DNA from 2 places in the Desulfofundulus thermocisternus DSM 10259 genome. Region 2 is predicted to be linked to the other one. Evidence: riboswitches for the same ligand, from Rfam matches in the RefSeq annotation. Region 2 holds a riboswitch; the other holds the start of a gene.

Region 1 (7,717 bases), on a different contig from region 2:
CCAGTATCGAGGGGCTTTATGCCTGCGGCGAGGTAGCCTGCCAGGGGGTGCACGGGGCCAACCGCCTGGCCAGCAATTCCCTGCTGGACGGCCTGGTTTTCGGCGGCCGTATTGTGGAGCGGGTGAACAGCCTTCCACCGCGGCGTTCCGGTCACCCGGAATTTTCCTGCCGGGAACTGGGCGACGCCCCTGAAATGGACGTGGCCCACCTGCGCCGGGAAATACAGAGTGTGATGGGGAAATATGTGGGGCCGGTTCGTACGGCCCAGGGGCTGGAGAAAGCCCTGGCGTTTTTTGAAGAGTGGGCCCACCTGGCCGAATACCGGGCCCGGAACGTGGAGGAGATGGAAGTCCGGAACATGCTCCTGGCCGGGCAGCTGATTGCCCAGGCGGCGCTGATCCGTACGGAGAGCCGGGGCGGGCATTATCGCCTTGATTATCCCCAGTCCCGAAACCTCTGGTTAAAACATATCATCCTGCGCCGCTAGAGGGTCCGGTCCGGACGGGCGCATTCCGGGAGCCTTATAAGGGGGGGGAAGCGTGCAGGACATTGTTTTGGAGGAACTTATCGACCGGGTGCTCAGGGAGGACATAGGCACAGGAGATGTAACTACCAACAGCATCGTACCGCCGGGTTACACCACCATCGGGTTCATCCATGCCAAGGAGGCGGGGGTGGTGGCCGGCCTGCCGGTGGCGGGAGCCGTTTTCCGCCGGCTTTCCCCGCATATCTCCTTCCAGATCCGGGTGCGGGAGGGGGAAAGGGTTCAGGCCGGGCAGCTCCTGGCCCGGGTGGAAGGGGAGGCCCGGGCTATTTTGAGCGGTGAGCGGGTAGCCTTAAACCTCCTGCAGCGCATGTCGGGCATTGCCACTTATACCGCCAGGCTGGTAGATCTCATCCGGAACTTCAAGGCCAGGATAGTGGACACCCGCAAGACCACCCCCGGCCTGCGCGTCCTGGAAAAGTACGCCGTGCGGGTGGGAGGGGCCCTCAACCACCGCTTCGGCCTGTACGATGCCGTCCTGATCAAGGACAACCACATCAAGGTGGCCGGGGGCATTACCCGGGCGGTGGAGCTGGCCAGGGCCGGCATACCCCACACCATGAAGGTGGAAGTGGAAGTTGAGGACCTGGCCGGAGTGGAGGAGGCTCTTGCCGCCGGGGCTGACATCATCATGCTGGATAACATGGACATTCCCACCATGGCCCGGGCGGTGGAGCTCGTGGCCGGCCGCGCCTGTCTGGAGGCTTCGGGGAAAATCAACGAGCAGAATATTGTGGAGGTAGCCCGTACGGGAGTGGACTTCATCTCCGTAGGTGCCCTCACCCATTCCGCCCGCTTCCTGGACATCAGCCTGGATGTAGGAGAAATGAAGCCCCTGTAGAATTATTTAATAAAGAAAAGCGTATCCCGCGGGCGGCCGGTGATAGGGAGGCTGCTGGAAAACTGGAAACAGGAGGGTGGGAGGCCATTTACGAATCATTAAAACCCATCAAGCCCAGGAAAATATATGAGGAAATCATTGATCAGGTGAAGCAGCTCATTGCCGAGGGTGTGCTGAATCCCGGGGACAAGCTGATTTCGGAAAAAGAGCTGGCGGAAAAGCTTCAGGTGGGCCGTTCGGCGGTAAGGGAGGCCTTCCGCGCCCTGGAAGCCATGGGGATCCTGGAGATAAGGCCCGGTGAGGGTACCTTTGTGCGGCGGGTGGAACCCCAGGAGTTAATCAACGTTCTCTCGCTGGTCCTGATCATGAACCGGGATACCACGGAAGAGCTGATGGAGCTGCGTAAAATCCTGGAGGTGGAGTCGGCCGGCCTGGCTGCCTTGAGGCATACCCCGGAGGAACTGGCCCAGATGGAGGAGGCCCTGGCCCAGATGGAGGCCGATATAAAAGCGGGGGAACTGGGGGAGAAGGCTGACTGGAAATTTCACTATGCCATAGCGGAGGCTACCCACAATTCCCTGCTGGTGGAGCTGATGAACACCATTGCCGGTACCATGCAGAGAGTGCTGCGCGCGGCGCGCATGCAGCTCTACATGACGCCCGGCACCCCCCAGCGCCTGCTGAACGAGCATAAAGCTATTTTCCAGGCTATAAAAGAGGGCCGGGATCAGGATGCCCGCCGGGCCATGTTCGAGCACCTGGACAAGGTGGAAAAGGTTTTGCGCATTTAACGGGGATTTACGGTGTTATTTTCCGCCGGTATTATTTTTTTCCTTTTTGCAGGAATTCCGGTTTAAACAGAGAAAGGTAGGTTTAAACCGGTTTTTTTACTTCTTACTGCTGGAATCACAATGGGGCTGGCCGGTGCAAAAACGGTAAAGGAGGGGTGGGGAAAGGCGCTCGGCTAAAAAGGTAAGAGCCTGTATAGAAAAACTGGAGGTGAAAGAATGCCCAGGTTACCTTTAATAATTTTGACCCTGCTGCTCCTGATCCTGGTGCCCGCTTCGCTGGTCTTTGCCCAGTCGCTGGACCGGGAAAGCCTGCTGGAAATTTTCCCGGAAACACCCGTTCCCCAGGGTCCCGTCAGCCGCGGTGCTTTTGCCGCCATGCTGGTCGAGGCGGCTGGCTTACCTCTGGCTGTGGATTCCGCCCTGCCCGCGGGGGATGTTGAACCGGGGAGCTGGTATTTACCCGCTCTATCCACCCTGAAGCAGCAAGGGATTGTGACGGGTTATGCCGACGGGACTTTGCGGCCCGCACAGCCTGTTACCCGGGTGGAAGCAGCCGTGATGGTGGCCCGCACCCTGGGCCTGACCGGGACGCTGTACAGGCCTGAAGTCAAAAGCCCGTTGCAGCCCGCGCATTGGGGGGCTATTCCTTATAACTGGTTGATCGATCAGGGTCTGCTTACCGGAGAACTGGATCCGGCGGAGCAGGTTACGGTGGGTGAAGCTGCCGATTTGCTGGCCCGGGTCTTCGGCAGCGATCCCCGGGCCATGGAAGTGGTGAAAAAGAGCCAGCAGGCAGCAACAGGGGCCCGCACCATGGCTATGGAAGCCACCATTGATCTGGCTGTAAAGCCGCGGGCGGATATGGCCGCTCAGGTACCGGCTTTGAAGATGTCGGGGCAGATGGAAATGAAAATGATTCTCCCCGGCACCTGGTATATGAACGGCCGGCTCCGCTTTGAGCCTGTGAATTCCGGCAACGCCGGGGGAGAGCTGCCCGCGATGGAAATGGAGCAGTATTATGTGGACGGCCAGTTATACATGAAGGTAACCGACCCGGCAACGGGGAAGGCCGAATGGGTGAAAATGAGCATGCCCGAACTGGAGGGCATGATGCGGGAACAAATGCAAATGGGTGCCGGGGGGATACCGGAGGATCTGTTATCCGCGTTCCATTATCATGTCCTGGGTACCACCCAGAAAAATGGGGAAACGGTGTACGAGCTTGGCTACTACGGGCGGATTGACGATCTGGCCGCTTTCTTCCAGCTCTACCTGCCTGCATCCATGCGTTCACAGCTTTCCGGGCCGGAATTTGAGAAGGCGCTGGATGCAGTTGCCCGGATGGTCCGCTCCATTTCCCTCTGGGGCAAGGATTATATCGGCACCGATGACTATCTGACCCGGGGCGGGGAGGCTTTTGTCGTGGTTGCTCTGAACAACAAATTGGGCGAGGAAAGCATACCGGTGGAACTGGTGGAAATGCGGGTGCAGGTGAACAGGTGCGACTACGGCGAAGTAAAGATTGAACTGCCGGCTGAAGCAAAAGAAGCCAGAGAATTACCGGCGCCCGGGCAGGATAATATCCTTTCCGGGAACTAGGTAGTGGCCGGTCAGGAGGGGCCGGGTTTCCGCTGTGGCGGGGGACCCGGCCCTTTGTTGCTGGCCACCGGCGGAGAATTATGGCCGGGCATCCGGTGCAAAAGGATTTATAACCTTTACCTCTACATAATGCTCTCCGCTCTTCAGGCGCCGGCCCCGGCTATCCAGGGTCCCGGGCCCGCCTTCGTCCTTGCCGGAAGGTGAGAGCTCCGGGTGAAAGAGTGTCAGGACTGTGGTAAAATAACACTGGAAAATCAACGCTGTAAACAGGGGTGTTTTTTTGTGCGTATTGGCCGCTTTCATTATGAGGGACAGACTTTTTTCGGCATAGTTGATGGTGACACGGTTCTGCCTGTGGCCGACCCCTTTCAATCTCTGGAACCGGTTCCGGGACGGCGGTTTGCCCTGGCGGAAGTGGAACTGCTGGCCCCCTGCCTGCCCACAAAGGCGGTATGTGTGGGGCTTAATTACCGGGATCACGCCCTGGAGCTGGGCCTTTCCCTGCCGGAGGAACCGGTGCTGTTTCTCAAACCGCCCACAGCTGTAACCGGCCCGGGAAAACCTGTTGTTTATCCTGCCATGAGCCGGCAGGTGGACTACGAAGCCGAGCTGGCGGTGGTGATGGGGAAAAAGGCCTGGCAGGTGCAGGAGGAAGAGGCCGCGGAATACATTCTGGGGTATACCTGCGCCAATGATATTACTGCCCGGGACCTCCAGAAAAAGGACGGGCAGTGGACCCGGGCCAAATCCTTCGACACCTTCCTGCCCCTGGGGCCCTATATCGTCACCGGCCTGGATCCGGGGGACAGGGAAGTTTCACTTTACCTCAACGGGGAGAGAAAGCAGCACTCCTCCACCTCACAGCTTATTTTTCCCGTATACCGGCTGGTCAGTTTTATTTCCCATATTATGACCCTTTTGCCCGGGGATGTCATCCTTACGGGTACTCCCGCCGGGGTGGGGCCGGTACAGCCGGGCGATCAGGTGGAGGTGGTTATATCCGGCATCGGCCGGCTGGCCAATGTGATCGTGTCGGGCGCCTAGCTGACCGCCGGCGCCCGGCACGGGTGAAAGCCGTTCAGTCGATCCAGAATTCCCAGGCGCAGTAGTATTCTTCCGGGTGCTCGTCGGGCGGGCAGCAGACGCAGCGGGTTTTAATGCGCGGGTCGATGGCCCGGGCAAACTCCGTATATTCCACCAGCCCCACGGTTTTGCAGGGGAAGTCGGGCAGGTTTTTCCTTTTGCGGGCCGACTGCACCCGGCAGTCGTTCATGCGGAAAATAATCCGGTTCTCGTCCACATCGACAATTTCCTGGCGGTTGAGCAGGGCGTACAGGCGGTATCCCAGCGCCTTTTTTAATGCCGGGATGCCCCCGTTTTCCGGGATGCCGTGCAGCTTCATGATCCGCCTGGCTTCATTGACCGTGAATTGTTCCCAGGCGGCCGCATCGGCCCTGATGGCTGCCTCCATACCATGCTCCCGCTCCACGGCCTGGAACCACAGCCCGTCGTGGGCCAGCCAGCGCTTGGCAAAATCGCTCAGCACGGCCAGCAGTTCTTCCCTGGAAAGCCCGGCAAACTGGTTGGCCATAGCCTCTCCCTACCTTTCTTTAAAATAATTAATTTGTTAATCTTTTTTAAATAATATCATTTTTATGTGTTCATTTCCAGAGCCGCGGTTGGTAAATCATAACCGGTTTCCCGGCCCGCCGGAGGGGTTGATTTTGAATCTCACGGAAAATTTTTCTTGCCCGCCCCGGGCCGGCTGTGTTAAAATAGACCCTGGATAATTGAATAGTCAAACAGGTGCCCCATGAAGGGGAGAATAGGGAAGTCCGGACGGGTGGCATACCACCCGGAAACGGCGCGGTCCCGCCACTGTAGTCGGGGAGCTTGTCCCGGTCACTGGTCGCAGGCATTCACCGTGTACAGCTGCAGGTAAGAAAAGCAGCGCGGTTGAACGCCGGCCGGGAAGGCCGGGGGGAAGGGCAATGATCCGTTAGCCAGGAGACCTGCCTGTTTGAAGTGTGGTCGCCCTCGCGCGAAAGGGCAGCCGTGCGCGGAGGATGATGGTAAAGTCCTCAGCCAGAAAGTTTTTGGCTGGGGACTTTTTATTTTACCTGCCTGGAGGTGGTTATAAATGCCGACGCAAATGGCCAGGGCCCTGGCCGGGGAAATTACCCCGGAAATGAAAAGGGTGGCCGGCCGGGAAGGGGTGGACCCGGAATTTATCCGCCGGGGGGTGGCGGAAGGCACCATTGTCATTCCCCGCAACCGCAGGAGAAAGAACATCAATCCCGTGGGCATCGGAACAGGACTTCGGGTGAAGGTAAGCGCCAGCGTGGGCCTGGCGGGGCCCGGTGATACCATTGAAGGTGAGGTGGCCAAGGTGCGCGCCGCCGTGGAAGCCGGGACGGACGCCGTCATGGACCTGAGCGTATATGGGGATATAGACGGTGCCCGGCGGGCTGTGCTGGCCGCAACCACCACGCCCGTGGGTACCCTGCCCGTGTACCAGGCCCTGGCGGAAGCCCGGGAGAAGTACGGGGCGGCGGTCAAAATGAAGGTGGACGAGATGTTCGAGGTCATCGAGCGGCAGGCGGCCGACGGGGTGGATTTTCTGGCCCTGCACTGTGCCACCACGTGGCAGACCCTGCGGGCGGCAAAGAAACACCGCCGCGTCGATTACCTGGTCAGTCACGGGGGCAGCCACTTAATGGGCTGGATGATTTACAACCAGAAGGAAAATCCCCTTTACGAGCATTTCGACCGGCTGCTGGAGATCTGCCGCCGCTATGATGTTACCTTGAGCCTGGCCGACGGCTGGCGTCCGGGCTGCCTGGCCGATTCCCTGGACGCGGCCCAGGTGCAGGAGCTGGTGGTGCTGGGGGAACTGGTGGCCCGGGCCCGGCAGCAGCAGGTGCAGGTGATGGTCAAAGGACCGGGGCACGTCCCCCTGGGGCACCTGAAGGCCACCGTACAGCTGGAAAAGCAGCTCTGCCACGGGGCACCCTATTTTGTCTTCGGCCCGGTGGTTACGGACATCGCCCCGGGGTACGACCATGTTACTGCAGCCATCGGCGGGGCCCTGGCGGCCTGGGCCGGAGCGGAATTTCTCTGTTACGTCACCGCCGCGGAGCACCTGGGACTGCCCGGTGTGGAGCAGGTGCGGGAAGGGGTGGTCGCCGCCCGCATAGCCGCCCATGCGGCCGACGTGGCCAGGGAGCCCCGGGCGGCGCAGTGGGACCTGGAAATGTCCCGGGCCCGCAAGGCCCTGGATTGGGACAGGCAGATCGAGCTGGCCATTGATCCCCTCCGGGCCGATGCCCTGCGCCGGGAACGCAGCCATGGTTCCCACCGGGCCTGCGCCATGTGCGGCAGGTACTGCGCCATGCAGGTGGTCGGGGAATATCTGGGCAAAGAGCAGGGGGTGTGTTAGGTTATGACCCGGTTACTGGCAGCCAGGAAGGGCTTTATTACGCCGGAAATGGAGGAGGCGGCCCGGCAGGAGGGAGTGGACCCGGAATTCATCCGGGCCGGGGTGGCCGCCGGTACCATCGTCATCCCGAAAAACAGGTTGCGGAAAGGGATCCGGACCTGCGCCATCGGGCGGGGCCTGCGGACCAAGGTGAATGCCCTCATTGGCACCTCCAGCGACCGGGACGACCCGGAAATGGAGGCCCGCAAGATCGAGGTGGCCATTTCCGCCGGGGCCGATGCCATTATGGACCTCTCCACCGGGGGGGACATCGACGGCATGCGCCGCGTTAGCCTGGAAAGGGCCACGGTTCCCGTGGGAAGCGTGCCCATCTACCAGGCGGGCATTGAGGCCATCGAGAAGAGGGGCGGCATTGTGGCCATGACCCCGGAGGACATGTTTGAAGCCATAGAAAAGCAGGCGGCTGCGGGCATTGATTTCATGGCCATTCACTGCGCCCTCA
Region 2 (7,717 bases):
ACCAGGGTAACCAGTTCTTCGTCGTTTAAAAAGATAGTGACCGGAACTTCCCGGGCCACTTCATCTTCAACGGTTGTCACACGGCCGCCGATCACTTTTTTTACGGTAACGGTAGTGGTTTCGGATATGGCCATTGGTTTAACCTCCTGCAGCTCATTACCACTATTTTATCTTTAACCGGTTTAATGCTTCAACTGAATAAGATGTGGTTATCCTGTTCTGATTATACTGGAGGTGATGTCCATGTGGCGGGTTGGTATTCTAACAGCCAGTGATAAAGGTTCCCGGGGTGAAAGGGAGGATAGAAGTGCCGGGGTGATTCGCGAGATGGTAGCCGGTATCGGGGGGGAAGTGGTATCTTACTATATTGTGCCCGATGATCTGGATGTCCTGAAAGAAACGCTCATCAAAATGGTCGACCAGGAGAAGCTGGACCTCATCCTGACCACCGGCGGTACGGGCTTCGCCCCGCGGGACAACACCCCCGAGGCAACCCGGGCGGTTATTCAGCGGGAAGTGCCGGGTATTCCTGAGGTAATGCGGCTGGAAAGTCTCAAAAAAACACCCCGGGCCATGCTCAGCCGGGCTGCAGCGGGCATCAGGCACCAAACGCTCATCATCAACCTGCCGGGCAGTGCCCGGGCGGTGAGGGAATGCCTGGAAGTAATTCTGCCGGCACTTTCCCATGGCCTGGAAATACTTACCGGCAGGGGCGGTGAGTGCGGGGCAGATTAAGGGGTTGCCGCGGTAAAAACCTGCGGCCGGTACACATCTTCCTTAAAAACGGGCTGGTATGCTTAATTAATTTTGCATGTATAAACCATTTTTCTTATGGGGAAAATGTTTCTAGAAAGGTCAAGAAATGTTTGGACAGGAATTTGCGATAATAGCTTATCGGAGGGAGAAAATGAGAGATAAAGTCGGGTAATTTCCTTTAAAAGGTTTTAAAGGGGGATTAGGTCCATGGAGAAAAGTTGCTTTTAATCATTCCCCCTTTATATTATAGTACTTGGGTATTAGCACTCAGTTTAAATGAGTGCTAACAATAAAGAAAACAAACTCTATTCTAAGGAGGGGTTTTAGGTGAAAATCAGGCCATTGGGTGAACGGGTGGTTGTCAAGCCGCTGCCCAGCGAGGAGAAGACCAAGGGAGGCATTGTGCTGCCTGAAACCGCCAAGGAGAAGCCCCAGGAAGGGGAAGTAATAGCGGTAGGTCCCGGTCGCCTGCTGGATAATGGCACCCGTGTACCTGTTGACCTCAAGGTGGGGGACAGGGTCCTGTTCTCCAAATATGCCGGTAATGAGGTCAAGATAGATGACGAAGAATACCTGATCATGCGGGAAGCCGACATCCTTGGGGTTATTGAAAAGTAGGTTTTTGCTGGTGTAAGGAGACATAATTAAACATCTGATATCTGAGGAGGTCGAGGAAATTGGCTGGTAAAGAGATTATTTTCCGGGAAGAAGCACGCCGTGCCCTGGAGAGGGGCGTTAATGCCCTGGCCGAAGCGGTACGGGTTACCCTGGGACCAAAAGGCCGTAACGTGGTGCTGGAGAAAAAGTTTGGTTCTCCCATGATCACCAATGACGGTGTGACCATCGCCCGGGAAATTGAATTAACCGATCCCTTTGAAAATATGGGCGCCCAGCTGGTTAAAGAAGTGGCCACCAAGACCAACGACGTGGCCGGCGATGGTACCACCACCGCTACCGTGCTGGCCCAGGCCATTGTCCGGGAAGGCTTGAAGAACGTGGCTGCCGGAGCCAACCCGATGATTATCAAGCGGGGCATTGAAAAAGCGGTGGAAAAAGCCGTGGAGGCCATCAAGGCTGCTGCTAAACCTGTGGAAAGCAAGGCGGCCATCGCTCAGGTAGCTTCCATATCGGCCAACGATCCGTCCATCGGCGAATTGATCTCTGAAGCCATGGAAAAGGTGGGCAAGGACGGAGTAATTACCGTCGAGGAATCCAAGGGTATCGGCACCACCCTGGAAGTGGTGGAAGGGATGAATTTCGACCGGGGTTACATATCCCCATACATGGTTACCGATACCGAGAAAATGGAGGCTATCCTCAACGATCCCTACATCCTCATTACTGACCGGAAGATCAGCGCCGTGGCCGATCTGCTGCCCATCCTGGAAAGGATCGTGCAGGCGGGCAAGCCGCTGCTGATTATTGCCGAGGATGTGGAAGGTGAGGCCCTGGCCACCCTGGTGCTGAACAAGCTGCGCGGTACCCTGTCCTGTGTGGCCGTCAAAGCCCCCGGTTTCGGTGACCGGCGCAAGGCCATGCTGGAGGATATCGCCATCCTCACCGGCGGTACCGTAATCAGCGAGGAGCTGGGCCTCAAGCTGGACAAGGCTACTATCGACATGCTGGGCCGGGCTTCCAAGGTCCGGGTGAAGAAGGAAGAGACCATTATTGTCGGCGGTGCCGGCTCCCAGGACAAGATCAACGCCCGCATTGCTTCCATTAAGAAGCAAATTGAAGAAACAACCTCCGACTTTGACCGGGAGAAACTGCAGGAGCGCCTGGCCAAGCTGGCGGGCGGCGTAGCGGTCATCCAGGTTGGTGCGGCTACGGAAACTGAAATGAAAGAGAAGAAGCTGCGCATTGAGGACGCCCTGAACGCCACCCGGGCCGCCGTGGAAGAAGGTATTGTTTCCGGCGGTGGTGTGGCTTACGTGGCGGCTATTAAGGCCCTGGATAACATTGAAACCAGCAGCCTGGACGAGAAGACCGGGGTGGACATTGTGCGCCGGGCTCTGGAAGAACCGCTGCGGCAGATTGCCAACAATGCCGGTGCGGAAGGCTCTGTGGTGGTGGAGAAGGTCAAGGCCCTTCCCGATGGCATGGGCTTCAACGCTCTGACCGGCGAGTATGTGAATATGATCGAAGCCGGTATTGTGGACCCGGCCAAGGTAACCCGTTCCGCCCTGCAGAACGCTGCCTCCATTGCCGCCATGATCCTGACTACCGAAACCCTGGTGGCGGAGAAGCCGGAGAAAGAGAAAGACACCGGTATGGGCGGCGGAATGCCTCCCATGTAATAACCGGGAAAATAAGCGGTCCTGCCTTGAAAGGCAGGGCCATTTCATTTTTCCAGCATCCTTCTGGACAGCATATACCTGTTGTGTTATAATTTAGGCAATTGAATAATTGAACGGGTGCTCCCTTTTTCAAGGGATAGAGGGAAGTCAGTGCAAATCTGACGCGGTGCCGCCACTGTGAATGGGGAGCTGGCCACACAATGCCACTGGTCGGGCACTTGCAGTGACCGGTTAGCAGTTGCTGGTGGGTGTCCGGTTGGGAAGGCGTGGTTAAAGCGATGATCCATGAGCCAGGAAACCTGCCCGTTCCATTTCACCGTTTGTACCTACGGTCCATGGGGAGGTGAAAGAGTTAAAGACGGCGTTTTCACCCCTGCACCCGGACTAGCAGGGGTTATTAATTTTCCTATTAATTTTCCATTTATATACCGGGAATAGGTGCTTTATCCCGAGGGATAAAGCTTAAAGGGTTACCAGTCCACTGCCCGGAGAGCCTCTTCAATTAGGTGACTTGGAGGGGCCATGATCCGTGGGCAGCCAGGGGCATGCCTATTCCACTCCTCTATCCTGAACCGGGGGAGCGGTGCAGCATGTCCTTTTTGTGTTTGTAACCCCCGGAAGTGATCCGGGGGTTTTCATGTACCGGTTGGACGCCTGTTAAACGGTTACCTTGCTACGGGAGGGATGCTGATGAAAGAGCGGACATGTACCCTTATATTTGCCCTTCTCCTGCTCCTCTGCTTTCCCCAGCAAAATGCCTGGGCTATGCACATAATGGAGGGATTTCTTCCCTTAAAATGGAGCCTGTTCTGGTATGTCCTGACCCTGCCTTTCTTCATTGCCGGCCTGCTGTCCATCCAGAGGGCCGTAAAGGTCGATCCGGGGGTAAAAATGCTCCTGGGGCTGGCCGGTGCCTTTGCTTTTGTGCTTTCAGCGTTGAAACTTCCTTCCGTTACCGGCAGCTGTTCTCACCCCACCGGAGTGGGTCTGGGAGCCATACTTTTTGGTCCCTGGGTAATGTGTGTTCTTGGCTTCATTGTGCTGCTCTTTCAGGCGGTCCTGCTGGCCCATGGGGGCCTGACCACGCTGGGGGCCAACACCTTTTCCATGGCGGTGGTCGGCCCGCTGGTGGCCTGTGCCATATACCGGTTGGGGGAGAGGCTGTCTTTACCCCGCTGGCTGTCGGTGTTTCTGGCCGCCTTTTTGGGCGATCTCCTGACCTATGTTACCACCTCCGTACAGCTGGCCCTGGCTTTTCCCGCCCCTGACGGGGGAGTAATGGCAGCCATGGTCAAGTTTATGGGCATCTTTGCCATAACCCAGGTGCCGCTGGCTGTCAGCGAGGGGATCCTGACCATTATTGTTTTTAACTTTCTGCTGGCCCATAACCGCCAGGAACTGGAACAGTTGCGAGTTTTATCCCGGGGGGTGTGGAGATGAAAGCCGGTTTAAAGAACCTGCTGTTGATTCTGGTTGTTCTGGCTCTGGCTGTTTTTCCTCTCCTGGTAAATAAAAATGCTGAATTTGGAGGGGCCGATGAGCAGGCCGAAGAGGTAATTGGAGAACTGCAGCCGGATTACCAGCCCTGGTTCGAATCCGTATGGGAGCCGCCCAGCGGGGAAATTGAAAGCCTGCTTTTTGCCCTGCAGGCAGCGCTGGGCGCCGGATTTATCGGCTATTTCATCGGATTCTACCGGGGCCGCAGGGAACAGGGTACCGGGCAGGAACGCCGGCGGGGAACGATAAAAGAGAGGGATGCCGTTGTTCAGGATTGACCAGTATGCTTATACCAGCAGCCTGCGCCATGTGCACCCCGGTGAAAAATTTGCCTTTGCCATCCTGACCATGGGTATCTGTCTGGCAGCATCAACCATCCTGGTACCACTGCTGGTTACCTGCCTGGCGGCGGCAGCAGTAATCATGGTTGCCCGCGTACCGGCTCGCTTTTACTTCCGGCTGCTGTTCCTTCCCCTGGGTTTCCTGGTGGCCGGCCTGCTGGCCGTTACCCTGACCATCTCCCGGGGGGCCGATCCCGCTGTTTACGGGCTTGTTATCGGAGGGGTTACCCTGGGAGTGACCGGGCCCGCTTTAAATCAAGCAGCCCTGATTTTTACCAAGTCCCTGGGGGCGGTATCCTGCCTGTACTTTTTATCCCTGACTACCCCCATGGTGGAGATTATCTCCATCCTGCACCGGCTGAGGGTGCCCGCCCTGCTGGTGGAGATGATGGGTCTGATCTACCGTTTTATCTTCGTAATCATGGAAACGGCCGGGATGATGTATGTTTCCCAGGGTTCCCGCTGCGGTTATGCCGGCATCAGGGTTTCTTTCCGCTCAATGGCCCAGCTGGTGGCCAACTTATTTGCCCGGTCATACCACCGTTCCCGGGCCCTTTATACCGCCCTGCTGGCCAGGGGCTATACAGGGGAGATAAGGATGTGGGAGGAACCCCGCCCGGTTTCCGCAAAGAACCTGGTCCTGATTGCCCTGGTGGATTTAACCCTGCTGGTTCTGGTCCTGGTGACCTGGAGGTGGCCTGTTTGAAGGAAAATATACTGGAAGCCCGGGATGTTCATTTTACCTATTCCGATGGAACGGCTGCCCTGCGGGGAGCTACAATGGCCATTGAAAGAGGAAAAAAAATAGCTGTGCTGGGCTCCAACGGGGCCGGTAAAACTACTATTTTCTTGCATTTCAATGGTATACTGCGTCCCGGGAGGGGGCAGGTGCTGTTTAACGGACGGCCGGTGCGCTATGATCATCGCTCATTGATGGAGCTGCGCAGGAACGTGGGGATCGTTTTTCAGGACCCCGATATGCAGCTTTTTTCGGCCAGTGTGGTCCAGGAGATTGCTTTTGGCCCGCTGAACCTGGGTTTGTCCCGGGAGGAAGTGTTACGCCGGGTGGAAGCGGCTATGGAGGCCACGGAGATTACCGGCCTGAAGGATAAGCCCACCCACCTGCTGAGTTACGGCCAGAAGAAACGGGTTTGTCTTGCCGGTGTCCTGGCCATGGAACCGCAGGTGTTGATCTGTGATGAACCCACGGCCGGCCTGGACCCGCTGCATGCCGGCCAGGTAATGGAACTTTTCGACCGGATCAACCGGCAGGGTGCTACAGTGGTCCTGGCCACCCATGATGTGGACCTGGCCTACTCATGGGCTGACTATGTCTATGTGATGAGCTGCGGTACCGTTGTGGGAGAAGGGCTGCCCGGTGAAGTATTTTGTAACGAACAGCTTTTGCGGCAGAGTGATCTGTCCCGTCCCTGGCTGGTGGAGGTTTTTGAACAGCTGAGCCGCAAGGGATGGCTGCCCGAAGGTTTACCCCTCCCCCGGACCAAAGAGCAGCTTTTTAATTACCTCCAGGAGGTAAAGGGAAATAACGTTCCGGGAAAACCGGCTGTGGTGTATCTCTTTCCCCGGGGGTAATTTTTTTTAGTAATTTTTTAAAAGGGAGGGGAAAATAAAGGGGGGAGGGGGAAAAATGCCTGTAGATGACAAGCGTAAAATAGCCGTGGTGGGGGTAGGTGCTGTTGGTTCCGCCACCGCTTACGCGGTGATGATCAGCGGCCTGGTCAGTGAGCTGGTGCTGGTGGATATCAACCGGGAACGGGCTGAAGGGGAGGCCATGGATCTGGCCCACGGCGCTTCGTTTATCAAGCCCATCCGCATTTACGCCGGCGAATATAAGGACTGCCGTGATGCCGATATTGTTATCTTTTGCGCCGGGGCCAACCAGAAACCCGGCGAGACACGGCTGGATCTGGTGCAGCGAAATTTTGCTGTCCTCAAAGATGTCCTTGAACACCTCATGCCGTTGAAGGATGACGGCATCCTGCTGATGGTTAGCAACCCGGTGGATATCCTCACCTACGCGGCACTGCGCTTGACCCACCTGCCTCCGGCGCAGGTCATCGGTTCCGGTACAGTTCTGGACAGTTCCCGGTTCCGCTATCTGCTCAGCCAGTACTGCCAGGTGGAGCCCAGGAATATTCACGCCTATGTGGTGGGCGAGCACGGTGATACGGAGGTGCCCCTCTGGAGCCTGGCCAATATTGCCGGTATGCCGGTGCAGGAGTTCTGCTGCTGGCGCGGTGTTCCCTGCCTGGATCCGGAGGAAATCAGCCGCCGGGTGCGAGAAGCGGCTTACGAGGTCATCGCACGCAAGGGGGCCACTTATTATGCCATTGGCCTGGCGGTAAAACGGATCTGCGAGAGCATCTTGCGGGACGAAAATTCCATCCTCACGGTATCGGGCCTGGTGGATGGCGAATACGGGATCGCCGGTGTTTGTCTCAGCCTTCCTTCCATTGTCAACCGGAAGGGCCGGGCCCGGGTGCTGGCCGTGCCCCTGGCTGCCCGGGAGGAAGAAGCCCTGCACCACTCTGCCCGGACCCTGCAGTCGATTATTGCGCAGCTGGATTTGCCCTGAAGCTCCAAGAAATTTACTATTGCTTTTTTTTGAGGTTTTGGTATAATATCTTGTGCAGTTATTTATATGCGCCTGTAGCTCAGAGGATAGAGCGCCGGCCTCCGGAGCCGGGTCTTGCGCAGGTTCGATTCCTGCCAGGCGCACCAGGATAAAACCCGCAGGCCCAGTTAAATCAAGGGCTTGCGGGTTTTTAAATTTTCCGGGGGAGGGCCGGGGGCGGCTTCGTAGGG

The links. A riboswitch is a leader RNA that binds a small molecule or an ion and turns the genes downstream of it on or off. The one in region 2 is predicted to bind cobalamin.
Positions count from the first base shown of each region.
Region 1: linked by a shared signal. The riboswitch ahead of thiC (phosphomethylpyrimidine synthase ThiC) and the one ahead of BR83_RS0107665 (energy-coupling factor ABC transporter permease) in region 2 are both predicted to bind cobalamin.

Region 1 is NZ_JMLG01000002.1:171,452-179,168, reverse strand. It holds gene nadB (L-aspartate oxidase) at 1-488, shown strand, start outside; gene nadC (carboxylating nicotinate-nucleotide diphosphorylase) at 541-1,386, shown strand; gene BR83_RS0102910 (FadR/GntR family transcriptional regulator) at 1,533-2,177, shown strand; gene BR83_RS0102900 (S-layer homology domain-containing protein) at 2,394-3,776, shown strand; gene BR83_RS0102890 (fumarylacetoacetate hydrolase family protein) at 4,059-4,820, shown strand; gene BR83_RS0102885 (DUF6125 family protein) at 4,855-5,367, opposite strand; cobalamin riboswitch at 5,564-5,810, shown strand; gene thiC (phosphomethylpyrimidine synthase ThiC) at 5,917-7,215, shown strand; gene bzaB (B12 lower ligand biosynthesis ThiC-like protein BzaB) at 7,219-7,717, shown strand, end outside.
Region 2 is NZ_JMLG01000007.1:32,461-40,177, reverse strand. It holds gene fdhD (formate dehydrogenase accessory sulfurtransferase FdhD) at 1-134, opposite strand, end outside; gene BR83_RS0107685 (MogA/MoaB family molybdenum cofactor biosynthesis protein) at 244-735, shown strand; gene groES (co-chaperone GroES) at 1,084-1,374, shown strand; gene groL (chaperonin GroEL) at 1,434-3,053, shown strand; cobalamin riboswitch at 3,152-3,374, shown strand; gene BR83_RS0107665 (energy-coupling factor ABC transporter permease) at 3,744-4,493, shown strand; gene BR83_RS15340 (energy-coupling factor ABC transporter substrate-binding protein) at 4,490-4,828, shown strand; gene cbiQ (cobalt ECF transporter T component CbiQ) at 4,815-5,597, shown strand; gene BR83_RS15335 (energy-coupling factor ABC transporter ATP-binding protein) at 5,594-6,484, shown strand; gene BR83_RS0107645 (L-lactate dehydrogenase) at 6,540-7,487, shown strand; tRNA gene BR83_RS0107640 (tRNA-Arg) at 7,556-7,633, shown strand.